One region of the Nocardiopsis sp. LDBS1602 genome, then DNA from elsewhere that is predicted to be linked to it. Evidence: predicted binding sites of a transcription regulator. Region 1 holds the regulator's gene; each other region holds the start of a gene.
What was found. The regulator HrcA, encoded in region 1, represses chaperone genes, less so after heat shock. The targets are predictions, from matches to a motif close to TTGGCACTCTCNNNNNGAGAGTGCCAA.
Positions count from the first base shown of each region.

Region 2: the regulator HrcA is predicted to act here: its motif matches at 3,602-3,628, upstream of groL (chaperonin GroEL).
Region 3: the regulator HrcA is predicted to act here: its motif matches at 3,270-3,296, upstream of U9J66_RS09800 (FmdB family zinc ribbon protein).

Region 1 covers NZ_JAYLVW010000001.1:1,669,717-1,674,239, reverse strand. Annotated here, with positions in the region: gene U9J66_RS07630 (DUF3097 domain-containing protein) at 1-181, opposite strand, end outside; gene hrcA (heat-inducible transcriptional repressor HrcA) at 359-1,372, shown strand; gene dnaJ (molecular chaperone DnaJ) at 1,377-2,522, shown strand; gene U9J66_RS07615 (16S rRNA (uracil(1498)-N(3))-methyltransferase) at 2,519-3,262, shown strand; gene U9J66_RS07610 (hypothetical protein) at 3,376-4,095, opposite strand; gene U9J66_RS07605 (SigE family RNA polymerase sigma factor) at 4,092-4,523, opposite strand, start outside.
Region 2 covers NZ_JAYLVW010000002.1:269,519-274,041, reverse strand. Annotated here, with positions in the region: gene U9J66_RS09325 (NUDIX hydrolase) at 1-169, shown strand, start outside; gene zwf (glucose-6-phosphate dehydrogenase) at 287-1,696, shown strand; gene groL (chaperonin GroEL) at 1,806-3,437, opposite strand; gene U9J66_RS09310 (ABC transporter permease) at 3,850-4,523, opposite strand, start outside.
Region 3 covers NZ_JAYLVW010000002.1:376,048-380,570, forward strand. Annotated here, with positions in the region: gene U9J66_RS09785 (M15 family metallopeptidase) at 416-1,525, shown strand; gene U9J66_RS09790 (MscL family protein) at 1,594-2,007, opposite strand; gene U9J66_RS09795 (SAF domain-containing protein) at 2,090-2,737, opposite strand; gene U9J66_RS09800 (FmdB family zinc ribbon protein) at 2,874-3,251, opposite strand; gene U9J66_RS09805 (5-formyltetrahydrofolate cyclo-ligase) at 3,422-4,054, opposite strand; gene galU (UTP--glucose-1-phosphate uridylyltransferase GalU) at 4,218-4,523, shown strand, end outside.

The DNA.
Region 1 (4,523 bases):
GATCCTCCAAGGTCACCGTGGCCTTGTCCCAGGCCACCACGGCCCCACAGAACGTCTCCTCGACGTCCTCCACGACCAGGTCGCGAGCGAGCGGTACCTCGGGCACCACGCTCGCGCCGCGTCGTCGTCGATCCTCCGCCAGAACGTCTCGGCCGTACCGACCGGTTCCCTTGGTAGCCACGGTGGTGCAGTGTACTGGTGAGAGGATCGGTGCTCCGGCGACCGTGTGCGGTAGGTCGCCGATCCACCGGGAAGAAGAGAGGGCGTCCCGGACGTTGCCCCCGGCGAGTAGCCGTGCGGGTTTGCGGTCGGGCATAGAATCGGCACTGAGGACCACGGAGTGCCAGGAGGTGGCGAGTTGCTGGATGAGCGCAAGCTCGCGGTCCTGCGTGCCGTCGTCGAGGACTTCGTCAACACCAACGAACCGGTCGGTTCCAGGGCGTTGGCCGACCGACACCCTCTCGGTGTCTCTCCGGCGACCATTCGCAACGACATGGTCGCGCTGGAGGAGGAGGGGTACATCACCCAGCCGCACACCAGTGCCGGACGGGTGCCCACGGACAAGGGGTACCGCCTCTTCGTGGACCGCCTCTCCTCGGTCAAACCCCTCTCCGCGGCGGAACGCCGCGCCATCGAGTCCTTCCTCGGCGGCGCCGTGGACCTCGACGAGATCGTCGCTCGCACGGTACGGCTGCTCGCGCAGCTCACCCGCCAGGTCGCGATCGTCCAGTACCCGTCGCTGACCCGCTCGTCGGTCCAGCACGTGGAACTCGTACCCCTCGGCGGCCACCGCATCATGATGGTCGTCATCACCAACACCGGCCGTGTCGAACAGCGGGTCATCGACGGCCTCGGCGTCGTCGACGAGAGCGTGGTGGAGGACCTGCGCTCCATGCTCAACCGCGCCATCGCCGGCAAACACCTCGGTGACGTGCCCGACGCGGTGGAGGACCTGCCCGCCCAGGTCGCGCCGGAGGACCGATCGTTCGCGATCGCCGTCCTCTCGGTCCTGTTGGAGAGCCTCGTCGAGCGGCACGAGGAGAAGATCGTCCTGGCGGGCACCGCCAACCTCGCGGCGGTCGACTTCGCGGCGAGCCTGCGGGACGTACTCGAAGCACTGGAAGAGAACATGGTCCTCATCCGTTTGTTGGGTGAGGCGAAGGACCCCTCGATGCTCACCGTGCGTATCGGCGCGGAGAACTTCCACGAGGGGCTTCGATCCACCTCCATCGTGTCGGCCGACTACGGTGTGGGAAACCAGTCGCTGGCCAAGATCGGTGTGGTGGGACCCACCCGGATGGACTACCCGGGGACGATGGGCGCCGTCCGTGCGGTGGCTCGGTATGTCGGACAGATTTTGGCAGGACAGTAACTCAGTGGCCAGAGACTATTACCAGGTTCTCGGGGTGCGTCGCGACGCGTCCAAGGACGAGATCAAGAAGGCGTACCGGCGGCTCGCGCGCGAGTTGCACCCGGACATCAACCCGGACCCGGCGACCCAGGAGCGCTTCAAGGAGGTGACCCAGGCCTACGAGGTCCTCTCCGACGAGAACAAGCGTCGGATGTTCGACATGGGCCAGGACCCCTTCGCTCCGGGCGGCGGGGGAGGGGCCGGCGGCTTCGGCGGCTCGGGCGGCTTCGCCTTCGACGACATCATGAACGCCTTCTTCGGCGGCGGCCAGCCCGGTGGGCGTGGGCCGCGCGAACGGGTCCGGCGCGGACGCAGCATCAAGATCCGCATCGAACTGGACCTGGTCGAGACCGCCTTCGGCGTGAGCAAGGAGATCACCTTCCCCACCGCCATCCTGTGCGAGACCTGCCAGGGTGAGGGGACGGCCGCCGGTTCGCACCGCACCACCTGCGAGATGTGCCACGGCCAGGGAGAGGTCTCCCAGGTCACGCGCTCCTTCCTGGGCCAGGTCATGACCTCGCGCCCCTGCCCGCAGTGCTCGGGCCAGGGCTCGGTCATCACCAACCCCTGCGGAGACTGCGCCGGAGAGGGGCGGGTCCGGGAGAAGGTCACCCGTACCGTCAAGATCCCCGCCGGTGTGGACGACGGCACCCGCATCCAGCTCGCCGGCGAGGGCGAGGTCGGCCCCAACGGCGGACCGCGCGGCGACATCATCCTGGAGATCGTGCAGAAGTCCCACCCGACGTTCGAACGTCGCGGCGACGACCTGCACTGCACCATCACCGTGCCGATGACGGCCGCGGCGCTGGGCGCCTCCTTCGCCTTCGACACCCTCGACGGCACCGAGAACATCGACCTGCGCCCGGGGACCAACTCCGGACACGTGATCACCCTGCCGGGCAAGGGCGTCACCCACCTCGACGGCGGAGGCCGGGGCGACCTGCGCATCCGGGTCGACGTGGAGACCCCCGGCAAGCTCGACGAGGAGCAGGAGGCCCTCCTGCGCAAGTTCGCCGAACTGCGCGGCGAGGACCAGAACCCGGGACGATTCAGCCCCGGACACGGCGGGTTCTTCTCCAAGATCCGTGACGCCTTCGGCGCGAACAAGTGACGCCGCCGGTCTTCCTGGTGGAGACCGGGGCCCTGGCCGCCGACCTGATCCGTCTCGACGGACCCGAGGGTCGGCACGCCGCCGCCGTCCGACGCATCCGTGAGGGCGAGACCGTCGATCTCTCCGACGGTCTCGGCCTCCGGGTCCGCTGCGAGGTGGTGGAGGTCGTCGGCAAGGACACCCTCCTCTGCCGAGTCTCCGAACGCCTGGACGAACCCGAGCCGCGACCACGGCTCACCGTGATCCAGGCCCTGCCCAAACGGGACCGCGGAGAACTGGCGGTCGAGACGATGACCGAGGCCGGGGTCGACGTCGTCGTCCCCTGGGCGGCCGAACGCTGCGTCACCCAGTGGAAGGGCGATCGAGGCTCCAAGGCCCTGGCCAAGTGGCGCTCCTGCGCTCGAGAGGCCGCCAAACAGGCCAGGCGTGCCCGGATGCCCGAGGTCACCGAACCGGTCGACCGCAAGGGCGCGGCCGAACTGCTCGCCGCGGCCGATCTGGCCGTGGTCCTGCACGAGGACGGCGCCGAACGGCTCTCCACGCTCACCCTCCCCGAAGCCCCCCACGACGGAGGCATCGTCCTGGTGGTGGGGCCGGAGGGAGGAGTATCCGACGCCGAACTCGCCGCCTTCGACGAGGCCGGCGCCGTACGGGCCCTACTCGGGCCCTCGGTCCTACGGACCTCCACGGCCGGAGTGGCGGCACTGTCGGTCCTCCAGGCGCGCACCGGACGCTGGTGACCGCACCCGGCACCGCCGGACCGCGAACACGAAGAGAACGAAAAGAGGAGGGGCCGCGCGATCGCGCGGCCCCTCCTCTTCGTACGACCGTGTCATGACACGGACCGTCGCGGTCACTCGACGGTGACGTTGTCCTCTTCGGAACCTCCACCGCCGCTTCCGCCGCCGTTCCCGGAACCGTCGCCGTTCGGCGACTCGTTGTCCTCGGGCTCCTTGTCCGGGTCGGAACCGGGATCGGTGCTCGGAGAGCTCGGGCCGGCCGTGGGCTCCTTCTCCGGATCGCAGTCGCGATCCTCGGGAGAGGAGGAACCCTCTCGGTCCCTCTCCCTGTCGGAACCCGAAGGCGAGGGGGAGGCCATGTCCGTGGGACGGCAGGAGGCGGCGGACTCCACCTTCTCCTCGTCCGACCCCTCCTCGGCGTCGGGGCTGGGCGAACCCTCTCGGTCCTTCTCCGGCTCCTCCGAGGCCCCACCACCATCGATGGCGGGGTCGGACTCGTCGGACGTCGCCACGACGTCGCCGTCGCGTTCCTCGCCCGCCACCGGAGGCGTACCCTCACGATCCGCGCCGGCGGGGACCATCTCCAACACCTGGTCGCGCACCTGGGGGCTGGAGATGATCACCGAGGCCACGATCAGGACCGCCGCCGCCACCGCGGCGACCGGACGTAGCCAGGGAAGGCCGAACCAGGACGAACGCCGATGCCGCTCGGTGCGTTCACGGATCAGGTTGAGGCCCTCGGCCGAGGGCGAGACGGTGTCCGCCTCCGCTTGGAGCATCCGGCGGAGCTGTTCCTCGAACTCCAGGTCGTTCTGGTCGTTTGGACTGCTCATGTGGTCTGCTCCAGTGCAGAGCGGAGCGCGGCGATACCACGGGAGGAGTGGCTCTTGACCGCACCTCGGCTGATGCCCATGGCGTCCGCGATCTGCGCTTCGGACAGGTCACCGTAGTACCGGAGCACGATGGCCTCTCGCTGACGAGTGGGTAGCTTGCGTAGGGCCCTGATGACCGCTTCGCGTTCCATCAGGTTCATGGCGCCGTGCTCGGCGCTGGGGGCGTCGGGTAGGGCCTTGGGGGCGTGCTTCTCCACGACCGCGCGGTGGCGCAGGACCGACCTGGCCTTGTTCACCACGGCCTGACGCAGATAGGACAGGGCCTTGCTGGGGTCCCGTAGACGGCGCCAGGCTCCGTGCATGGCCACGAAGGCGTCCTGAACGACTTCCTCCGCGGTCGCATGGTCCCGGACGAGAAGCGCGGCCAG
Region 2 (4,523 bases), on a different contig from region 1:
CGGGAACCGCAAGCGCTGGTTCGCCTTCTCCGCCCCCTACGACGGCGCCCCGATCCGACTGTCCGAAGAGCACACCGGCTTCCGCTGGGCCCCGATGCGGGAGTACGACCGGAGCGACCTGTCCCCCCAGGTGGCGGGCGCGGTCCGGGACCGGCTCGGCTCGCTCTAGGTTCGGGCCTCGGCGGGAATTCTTGGCCCGCCCTTGGGCACCCGCCCCCTTCTCCCCGGGTATGCGGCCCTTGGCGGCCCCGACCGAGCGGGGACGCCGCGAAGTGGGGGGAGCACGATGACGACCGGACCCGACGCCGACGCCCTGGTGATCTTCGGGGTCACCGGAGACCTGACGCGGAAGTACCTCATGCCCGCCCTCTACCACCTGGTGGAGCGGGGCGAGGCCCCCGCCCGGATCGTGGGCGTGGCCCGGAGCGGCTGGGACACCGACACCCTCCGGCGTCGGGCCCGTGAGGCGATCGTCGAACACGACACCGCCCTCGACGGCCGGATCGACGACGCCGTCTTCGACGACCTGGCCGGCCGGCTGACCCTGGTCTCGGGCGACCTCGACGAGCACGAGACCTACACCCGACTGGGCGAGGCCCTGCGGGGCTCCTCGTTCACCGCGCACTACCTGGCGGTGCCGCCCGCCCTGTTCGTCGAGGTGGCGCGGGCCCTGGCCGACACCGGGCTCGCCCACGACGCCCGCCTGGTGGTGGAGAAACCCCTGGGAGACGACCTCGCCTCGGCCCGCCGGCTACGGCACGGGCTCCTCGCCTGCTTTCCCGAGGAGCGTCTCTACCTGGTCGACCACTTCCTGGGCGAGGAGTCGGTGCGCAACCTGCCCCTGACCCGCTTCGGCAACGGCCTGCTCGAACCGCTCTGGTCCCGCGCCCACATCGACAACGTGCAGATCACCATGGCCGAGGACTTCGGCGTGGCGGACCGGGGCTCCTTCTACGACGCGGCCGGGGCGATCCGGGACGTCTTCCAGAACCACCTGTTGCAGCTCTTCGCCCTCCTGACCATGGAACCGCCGCTGTCCACCGACCCGGCCGCGATCGAGGACGAGAAACTGCGGGTGCTGCGCGCCACCCGCACCCTGACCCCCGAGGACGTGGTGCGGGGTCGTTACGACGGCTACCTCGACGTGGAGGGGGTCGATCCGCGTTCCACCACGGAGACCTTCTTCGCGCTGCGCATGTGGGTGGACGCCCCGCGGTGGGCGGGGGTGCCGTTCTATGTGCGTTCGGGCAAGCACCTGCCGCTCACCTCCTGGGAGGTGGTGGTCGAGTTCGCGCGGCCCCCGATCGACCTGTACCCGGGCCCCGCCGACCTGGTGCGCTTCCAGCTGGAGCCCTGGTCGGGGGCGACCATCGAGACGTCCCTGAACGCCCCCGGCGCCGAGGGCGATTCCCCGGTACCGATCGCGATCGGAGCCGACATCGGCCGACGGCTCGGCCGCGGCCACGAGGCCTACGAGAACGTGCTGCGAGGGGCCGTGGTGGGCGACCCGGGAAGGTTCGTACGCTTCGACGTGGTGGAGGAGTCGTGGCGGATCGTCGACCCGATCGTGGACCTGACGTCCGTACCCGAGACCTACGCACGCGGCACCTACGGCCCCGTCTCCTCCTTGGAGCTTCCGGGGTCCTCGGGCTGGCATCCGCCCGCCGACGCGATCCGCCCGCACGGGATCGACTGAGCCGCGAGGGAGCACCCCCGGAAAAGGCGAAACCGGGCGGACCCCCGAAGGGGACCGCCCGGTCGTCGCGGGCGAGGTCGCGTATCCGGACCTCGGAGGTTCGGACCTCTTAGAAGTCCATACCGCCCATGCCACCGGTCGGGTCGCCGGCGGGAGCCGCGGCCTTCTCCGGCTTCTCGGCGATGACGGCCTCGGTGGTCAGGAACAGACCGGCGATCGAGGACGCGTTCTGCAGAGCGGAACGGGTGACCTTGGTCGGGTCGATGACGCCGTCCTTGAACAGGTCGGTGTACTCACCGGTGGCGGCGTTCAGGCCGAACCCGGGCTCCAGGTTCTTGACCTTGTCCGCCACGACGCCGCCCTCGAGGCCGGCGTTGACCGCGATCTGCTTGAGCGGCTCGGCGATGGCGCGACGCACGATGTCGGCGCCGATGGCCTCGTCGCCGTCCAGGTCGAGCTTCTCGAAGGCCGGGACGCTGGCCTGGAGCAGAGCGACACCACCACCGGGCAGGATGCCCTCTTCGACGGCGGCCTTCGCGTTGCGAACGGCGTCCTCGATGCGGTGCTTGCGCTCCTTGAGCTCCACCTCGGTGGCGGCGCCGGCCTTGATGACGGCCACGCCGCCGGCCAGACGGGCGAGGCGCTCCTGGAGCTTCTCGCGGTCGTAGTCGGAGTCGGTGCGCTCGATCTCGTTGCGGATCTCGTTCACGCGACCGGCGATGGCGGTGGCGTCACCGGCACCGTCGACGATGGTGGTCTCGTCCTTGGTGACGACGATCTTGCGGGCGCGGCCCAGCAGCTCCAGCTCGGTGTTCTCGAGCTTGAGGCCGACCTCCTCGGTGATGACCTGGCCGCCGGTCAGCACGGCGATGTCGCCGAGCTGGGCCTTGCGACGGTCACCGAAGCCCGGGGCCTTGACGGCGACGGACTTGAAGGTGCCGCGGATCTTGTTGACCACGAGGGTCTGGAGGGCGCCGTCGGCGACGTCCTCGGCGATGACCATCAGCGGACGGCCGGACTGCAGGACCTTCTCGACAACGGGCAGGAACTCGTTGTTGTTGGAGATCTTGGAGTTGACGATGAGGATGTAGGGGTCCTCGAGGACCGTCTCCATGCGCTCGAGGTCGGTGGCGAAGTAGGGCGAGATGTAGCCCTTGTCGAAGCGCATACCCTCGGCGAGCTCCAGCTCGAGCCCGAAGGTCTGACCCTCCTCGACGGTGATGACGCCTTCCTTGCCGACCTTGTCCATCGCCTCGGCGATGGTCTCACCGATCTGGGTGTCACCGGCGGAGATGGAGGCGGTGGAGGCGATCTGCTCCTTGGTCTCGACGTCCTTGGAGAGGTTGCCGAGCTCCTCGTTGATGCGGGCGACGGCGGCCTCGATGCCCCGCTTGAGGCCGACCGGGTTGGCGCCGGCGGCGACGTTGCGCAGACCCTCGCGGACGAGGGCCTGGGCCAGGACGGTGGCGGTGGTCGTACCGTCACCGGCGACGTCGTCCGTCTTCTTGGCGACCTCCTTGACCAGCTCGGCCCCGATCTTCTCCCACGGGTCCTCGAGCTCGATCTCCTTGGCGATGGAGACACCGTCGTTGGTGATCGTGGGGGCGCCCCACTTCTTCTCCAGAACGACGTTGCGGCCCTTGGGACCGAGGGTGACCTTCACGGCGTCCGCGAGCTGGTTCATGCCACGCTCGAGGCCGCGACGGGCCTCCTCGTCGAACGCGATCAGTTTGGCTGCCATTGAGTTCTTGTCCTCCCGTGACCGGGCTGATACGCGACGGGGACGAGGCCTGCGCCCGCGACGGACGACCGCGTTCCCCCGACACCCTTCCGTCGGAGGCCCGTGATCTCGCAGCCTCGATCCGGTTAGCACTCGACAAAGGTGAGTGCTAACCAGTCACCTTTTTAGCACTCGCCCATGGAGAGTGCAAACGATGTGGTCACGATTTCCACAGCCGGAGGAACACCCGTCACCTGGAGGAACATGCCTCGTTCCGGGCGTTTTGAGCGGTGGGCGAACAGGGAGGATCGGCCGCTCCGTGACCCTCCTACCCATGAGCGACCCCGGCCGCACCCTCCGGCACCCCCCCGATTCGCCCGGGTCTCGATCCGGGTGGAGCTCCACCCGGATCGAGGCCCGCCCGCCCCAGGTCTCAGCCGTGGAGACGACGCGTCGAACGGGCTCCGAAGGCCAACGCCGCCACGGTCAGCCCGACCGCCATGACCCAGCCGAGCAGTACCGTTCCGTCCCACGTTCCGCCGCCGAACGACACCCGTGCCGCGTCCACCACGTGCGCCACCGGGTTGAGCCGCGACAGCGTGTACAGCCAGCCCGGCGCCGACTCCATCGGCAGCAGCACCCCGGAGAGCAACAGGAGCGGCATCATCACGGTCTGGACGATGGGCGCGAACACGTAGGTCCGTCCGACGGCCATCGCGACCACGTAGGACAGCGTGGCGAGCCCGGTCGCCAGCACCCCCAGCAGCGCGAACCCCGCCAGGGCCCCCGGCAAGGTGGTCCGGAAACCGAACGGCAGCACCAGGAACAGGATCAGCAGCATCTGCGTCGACACGATCACGAGGTCGCGCAGGACCCGACCGAGCAGCAGGGCCACCCGACCGGCCGGGGTGACCAGCATCCGTTCGTGCGCGCCCGAGGCCATCTCGGGCAGGAGCCCGAACCCGGCGAAACCGGAGGTGAACAGGGTCAGCATCACGAAGAGGCCGGGCACGAACCACTGCCACGGGTTCTCCCCCTCCGCACCCGACAGCCCGGTGAGCAGCGGCGCGAACAGCACCAGGTACAGCAGCGGCTGGAGCATACCGA
Region 3 (4,523 bases), on a different contig from region 1:
TCACCAGAGACGGAGGTTACCCCGTCTCGGGGTCAAGCCTAACCCAGGATGGGCGTGCATGGGGTGCCGATTGGTGTTCGGCGGGTGCCTTGGGGGCACGCTGTGTACGTGGCACAGTACGCTGACCTACGATCGGTTGTCCTGGTGACGGTGTGATGTTGTTCATGTCGCGTGTCGCGATTATGGCAGGTTGAGCGTTACGGTCACTGTGGGTTGATGGATGTGACAGGTGTTGTCGCTCTGACGACCAGGTCTTCCACGGAAGGCGGGCCGGGGTGCCGCCCATCGAGGCGGCCGACGGCCCCGAGAAGCCACCTTCAGCCAGATCTGTCCAGTGTGTCCGCATGTGGACATGTAGTACCTTGCCTTGCGGTCACGAGTAGGTGTTCGAGGAAAATGCAGCCGGAGGATCTTCGTGCCGTTCACTTCTGATTCGGCGCGGCGCAGGTCCCGCGCGCCGGGTACCGGGGCGTTGGGCGCCCTGGGGACGCTTCAGCGGGTCCGGATGACGCAGGCGCTCACACTCGTCCTGCTCACCGCTCTGCTGGTCGTCCCTCTGCCGGAGTCGGGCCTGGAGCCCGCATCCGCGCAGTCGAGCCTGGAGGAACTGCGTAACAACGCCGAGGAGGCGTCCAAGGAGCTGGAGAAGGCGACCGACGAGTACGTCGAGCGCCAAGAGGAGCTGGAGAAGGCCCAGGAGGAACTGGTCGACACCCTTCACGAGCTCCAGCGCATCGAGGTGGACCTCGGTGAGATGCGCGAACCGCTCGCCCAGTTGGCCAGCACCATGTACCAGCAGCCCGAGGCCGGGGTGCTCGGCATCCTCGCGGCGGGCGACCTCGACGAGGACCTTCAGACGCAGTCCTACGCGGCCAAGCTCTCCGAGGACAACCAGGCGCTCATCCAGGACGCCACCGACCTGCGCGAGGAGCAGATCGGCCTGGCCGGCGAAGCCCAGGACCTCCAGACCTTCACCCAGCTCGAACAGGCCGAGCTCGCCGCCAAGGTGGACGACCTGCGCGCCCAGTCCGAGGAGAGCACGAACGCGCTCACCGACGAACTGGAGTCGCGAGGGCTGGACCCGGACACCTTCATGGCCGCGGCCGACTGCGACCCCTCGGCCGCCTCCAAGGCGGACGGCTACCCCAACGGCCTGCTGCCGAAGGAGGCCCTGTGCGAGCTCTACGACGGGCATTCCCTTCGAGCGGACGCCGCCAAGGCCTTCCTCGAACTGAACATGGAGCACGTGGAGCAGTTCGGCGAGAACATCTGCATCACCAGCTCCTACCGTGACCTGCCCAACCAGCACCGTGTGTACGGCGAGGTGCCGCCCGGTTTCGCGGCGGTCCCGGGCACCAGTAACCACGGTCTGGGACAGGCGATCGACCTCGGGTGCGGCATCCAGAACTTCCGCTCCGACAAGTGGAACTGGATGGAGACCAACGGGGGCCGCTACGGCTGGATCCATCCGGCCTGGGCCAAGTCCAACCCGTTCGAACCCTGGCATTGGGAGTTCGAGGGTTAGCGTTACCGAGAACGCGTGAGGGCGGTCCCCGCGGGGACCGCCCTCACGCGTGTGCGGGGTACGTACATCTAGGCCGTGGTGGTGATCTCCGGGGTGACCTCGCCGGTGCAGGCGGGGCAGCGGCTGGCCTTCTTGTTGATCTCGGTGAAGCAGAGCGGGCACTCGCGGGTGCTGGCCTCCTCCGCCTTGATCAGCTTCTCCAACAGCTTGCTCGTGGGCAGGACCACGAAGAAGTACAGGATCGCCGCGGTGAGCAGGAAGGAGATCAGGGCGTCGATGAAGGCGCCGTAGAGGAAGCGGCTGCCGTTGATCTCGAAGTACAGGTCGCCGAAGGTGGGGACACCCCCGAAGATGCCGAGCAGCGGGGTGATGAACCCTTCGGTGAACGCGGTGATGAGACCGGAGAAAACGGCGCCGATGACGACCGCGACCGCCAACTGCACCAGGTTGCCCTGGAGCAGGAACTTCTTGAAGCCTTCCATGGAAGCTGCCCTACGTGATCGGGATTGTTCTGAGGCGTCCCGTTGGACGCCTGGGCCAGCTTTCACCACCTTTGGTCATCGGTCAACCGCGGATGGTGACGGACAGTCGTGAAGTGGTCGCGTGTCCGGCAAGGAGGCGTGCTTCGCCCGGGGTGGCGGCGATGAGAATGAGCGCCCCGCCCTCCCCACCGGCGCCCTCCTCGGGTATCGAGAGCACGGGACGGTCCTCGACCACCTCGGTCGCCGGCCCCGGGCGCGAGGACGGGCTCGAGAGGTCGTCGACCCCTCGGGCGGCCAGGACGTCCACCCGGCTGCCGGGGGAGAGCAGTGACACCGCCCCGGGGTCGGAGACCCGGACCGGGACGGCGACCAGGCCGGGACCGTAGGGGAGGGCCGGAGGGTCTCTCAGGCGGGCGTCGGTCAGTACCTCACCGGCCCGCACCGGGGCGTTGGGCGTCAGTCCGGCGGCCCGGCCTCCGGGCCGGAGCGAGCCCTCGGGGAGAAGACGGTCGGGCAGTTCCCGGGTGTCGAGGTCGGCCTCGGTCAGGGGAGCGGAGGCGTCCAGATCGTGGGCGGCGACCAGGACCTCGGTGACGGGCTCGGGAAGGGGACGGAGGACGAGCACGGCGCAGATCGCGGCGAGCGCGGTCAGCAGCGCCGCCACGAGGCGCCGATACCGCTCCAGGAGTCGGAGAAGGCCGCGACGGTGGCGGTAGGGGGTATCGGCCATACCTCCAACGCTAGACCGGCGAAGGGCGGTCGGGGCGGTTGTCCACAGGGTGGATCTCCGGCCGTCGGGTTCCCGGACACACGAAAGCGCCGCCGAGGGGTCTCGGCGGCGCGGCCACGGTCAACGGTGCGGTGGCTCAGCTACCGCTCGCGCCACCACTGCCGGCGGTGGCGGTGGTGGAACCGGTGCTCTTGGTGCTGTTCGAGGAGTCCTTGGCCGCCCCGGAGGCGCTTCCGGAATCGGTGGACCCGGTGGCGGCACCGGACTTGGCGGTGTCGCCGGAGCCGCTGTCCTTGCTCTCGGAGGAGCCGGTCAGCGCCGAGCTGTTCGTGGTGCTCTTGCCGCTGTCGGTGCGGTAGAAGCCCGAGCCCTTGAAGACGATCCCCACGGCCGAGTACACCTTGCGCAGGCGACCCTCGCACTCGGGGCAGACCGTCAGAGAGTCGTCGCTGAAGCTCTGCACGACCTCCATCTGGGCGTCACACTCGGTGCACGCGTACTGATACGTAGGCACTGTTCCAAGTCCTCCTTGCCGGCACTCACGCCCGTTGACTGCTAAATAGTACGCGTTCGCCGACCAGGGCCGCGACAGCCCCTCGTCGACGTCGCGGAACGGAGGAGGGGAGCCGCGTGCCCGACCCCGTCGGGACACGGACGAAGACGTCAACGTTCCAGGTGGTCGGCTTAATCCCCGGTCGCCGTGGCAAGGGCCGGAAGGAGAGGGGTGAAGCGGAGCAGCCCCGCGCCCGGGCTCACCACCGCGTCCATCGGGCGATCGTGCGGTTCGGTGGGCACGGACTCGACGAGGCCCTCGTCGTGGACCAGGGCGAGGGCCGGGGCGTCCGGTCTCTTGTACTCCAGGGCGCGGTCGTACCAGCCGGCGCCCCGTCCCAGACGCATGCCGCGTCGGTCCACCGCCAGGGCCGGACAGATCACCAGGTCGGCCAGGCCGAGCGCCTCGGTGCCGCGGCGGGGGCCGCCGGGTTCGAGCAGGCCGTGTCCGGCGGGGACGAGGCTCTCGGGCCCTTCGTAGTCGGCCCAGTCCATCGGACCGTCCGGTCGGAAGATCGGGAGCAGCACCCGTGATCCCTCCCTCCACAGGTCCTCCACCAGGCCTCGGGTGTCGGGTTCGCCGCCCACGGAGTAGTAGCAGGCGATGGTGCCGTCGAGGGGCGGAGCGGGCAGCCTCAACAGGACGGAGCGGATCGCGGCCCCCGTGCGAGCGCGCTCCTCGGGGCTCCGCGCCCGGCGTGCGGAGAGGAGACGTTCCCGCAGCGCGCGCTTGTCGGATCGGCTCCGATCGTTCGACTCACCCATGGGGCCAGTGTGACATCGTGCCGTCGGGGAGGGTGTTCGTCACCCCTTCGGTGAACCCAGGGTGGCGTTTTCGACGCCTTCACCCGAAAGGGCGGGGACTTCTCTCCGCCACGACCGGTGAGCCGCCGCGTGGACCTCGATATCTGCCCTAAAGTGCCTGTCCATGAGCGCCGACATCGACCGAACGCGACCCCTGTCCTCCGAGACCGTCACCAAGGCGGTCGTCCCGGCGGCCGGGCTGGGCACCCGCTTCCTGCCCGCGACCAAGGCCACCCCCAAGGAGATGCTGCCGATCGTGGACAAACCCGCGATCCAGTACGTGGTGGAGGAGGCGGTCGAATCGGGTCTTCACGACGTCCTCATGATCACCGGACGCAGTAAGCGTTCCATCGAGGACCACTTCGATCGGGCCTATGAGCTGGAGGAGGCCCTCGCGGCCAAGGGCGAGGAGGGCAAACTCCGCTCCGTC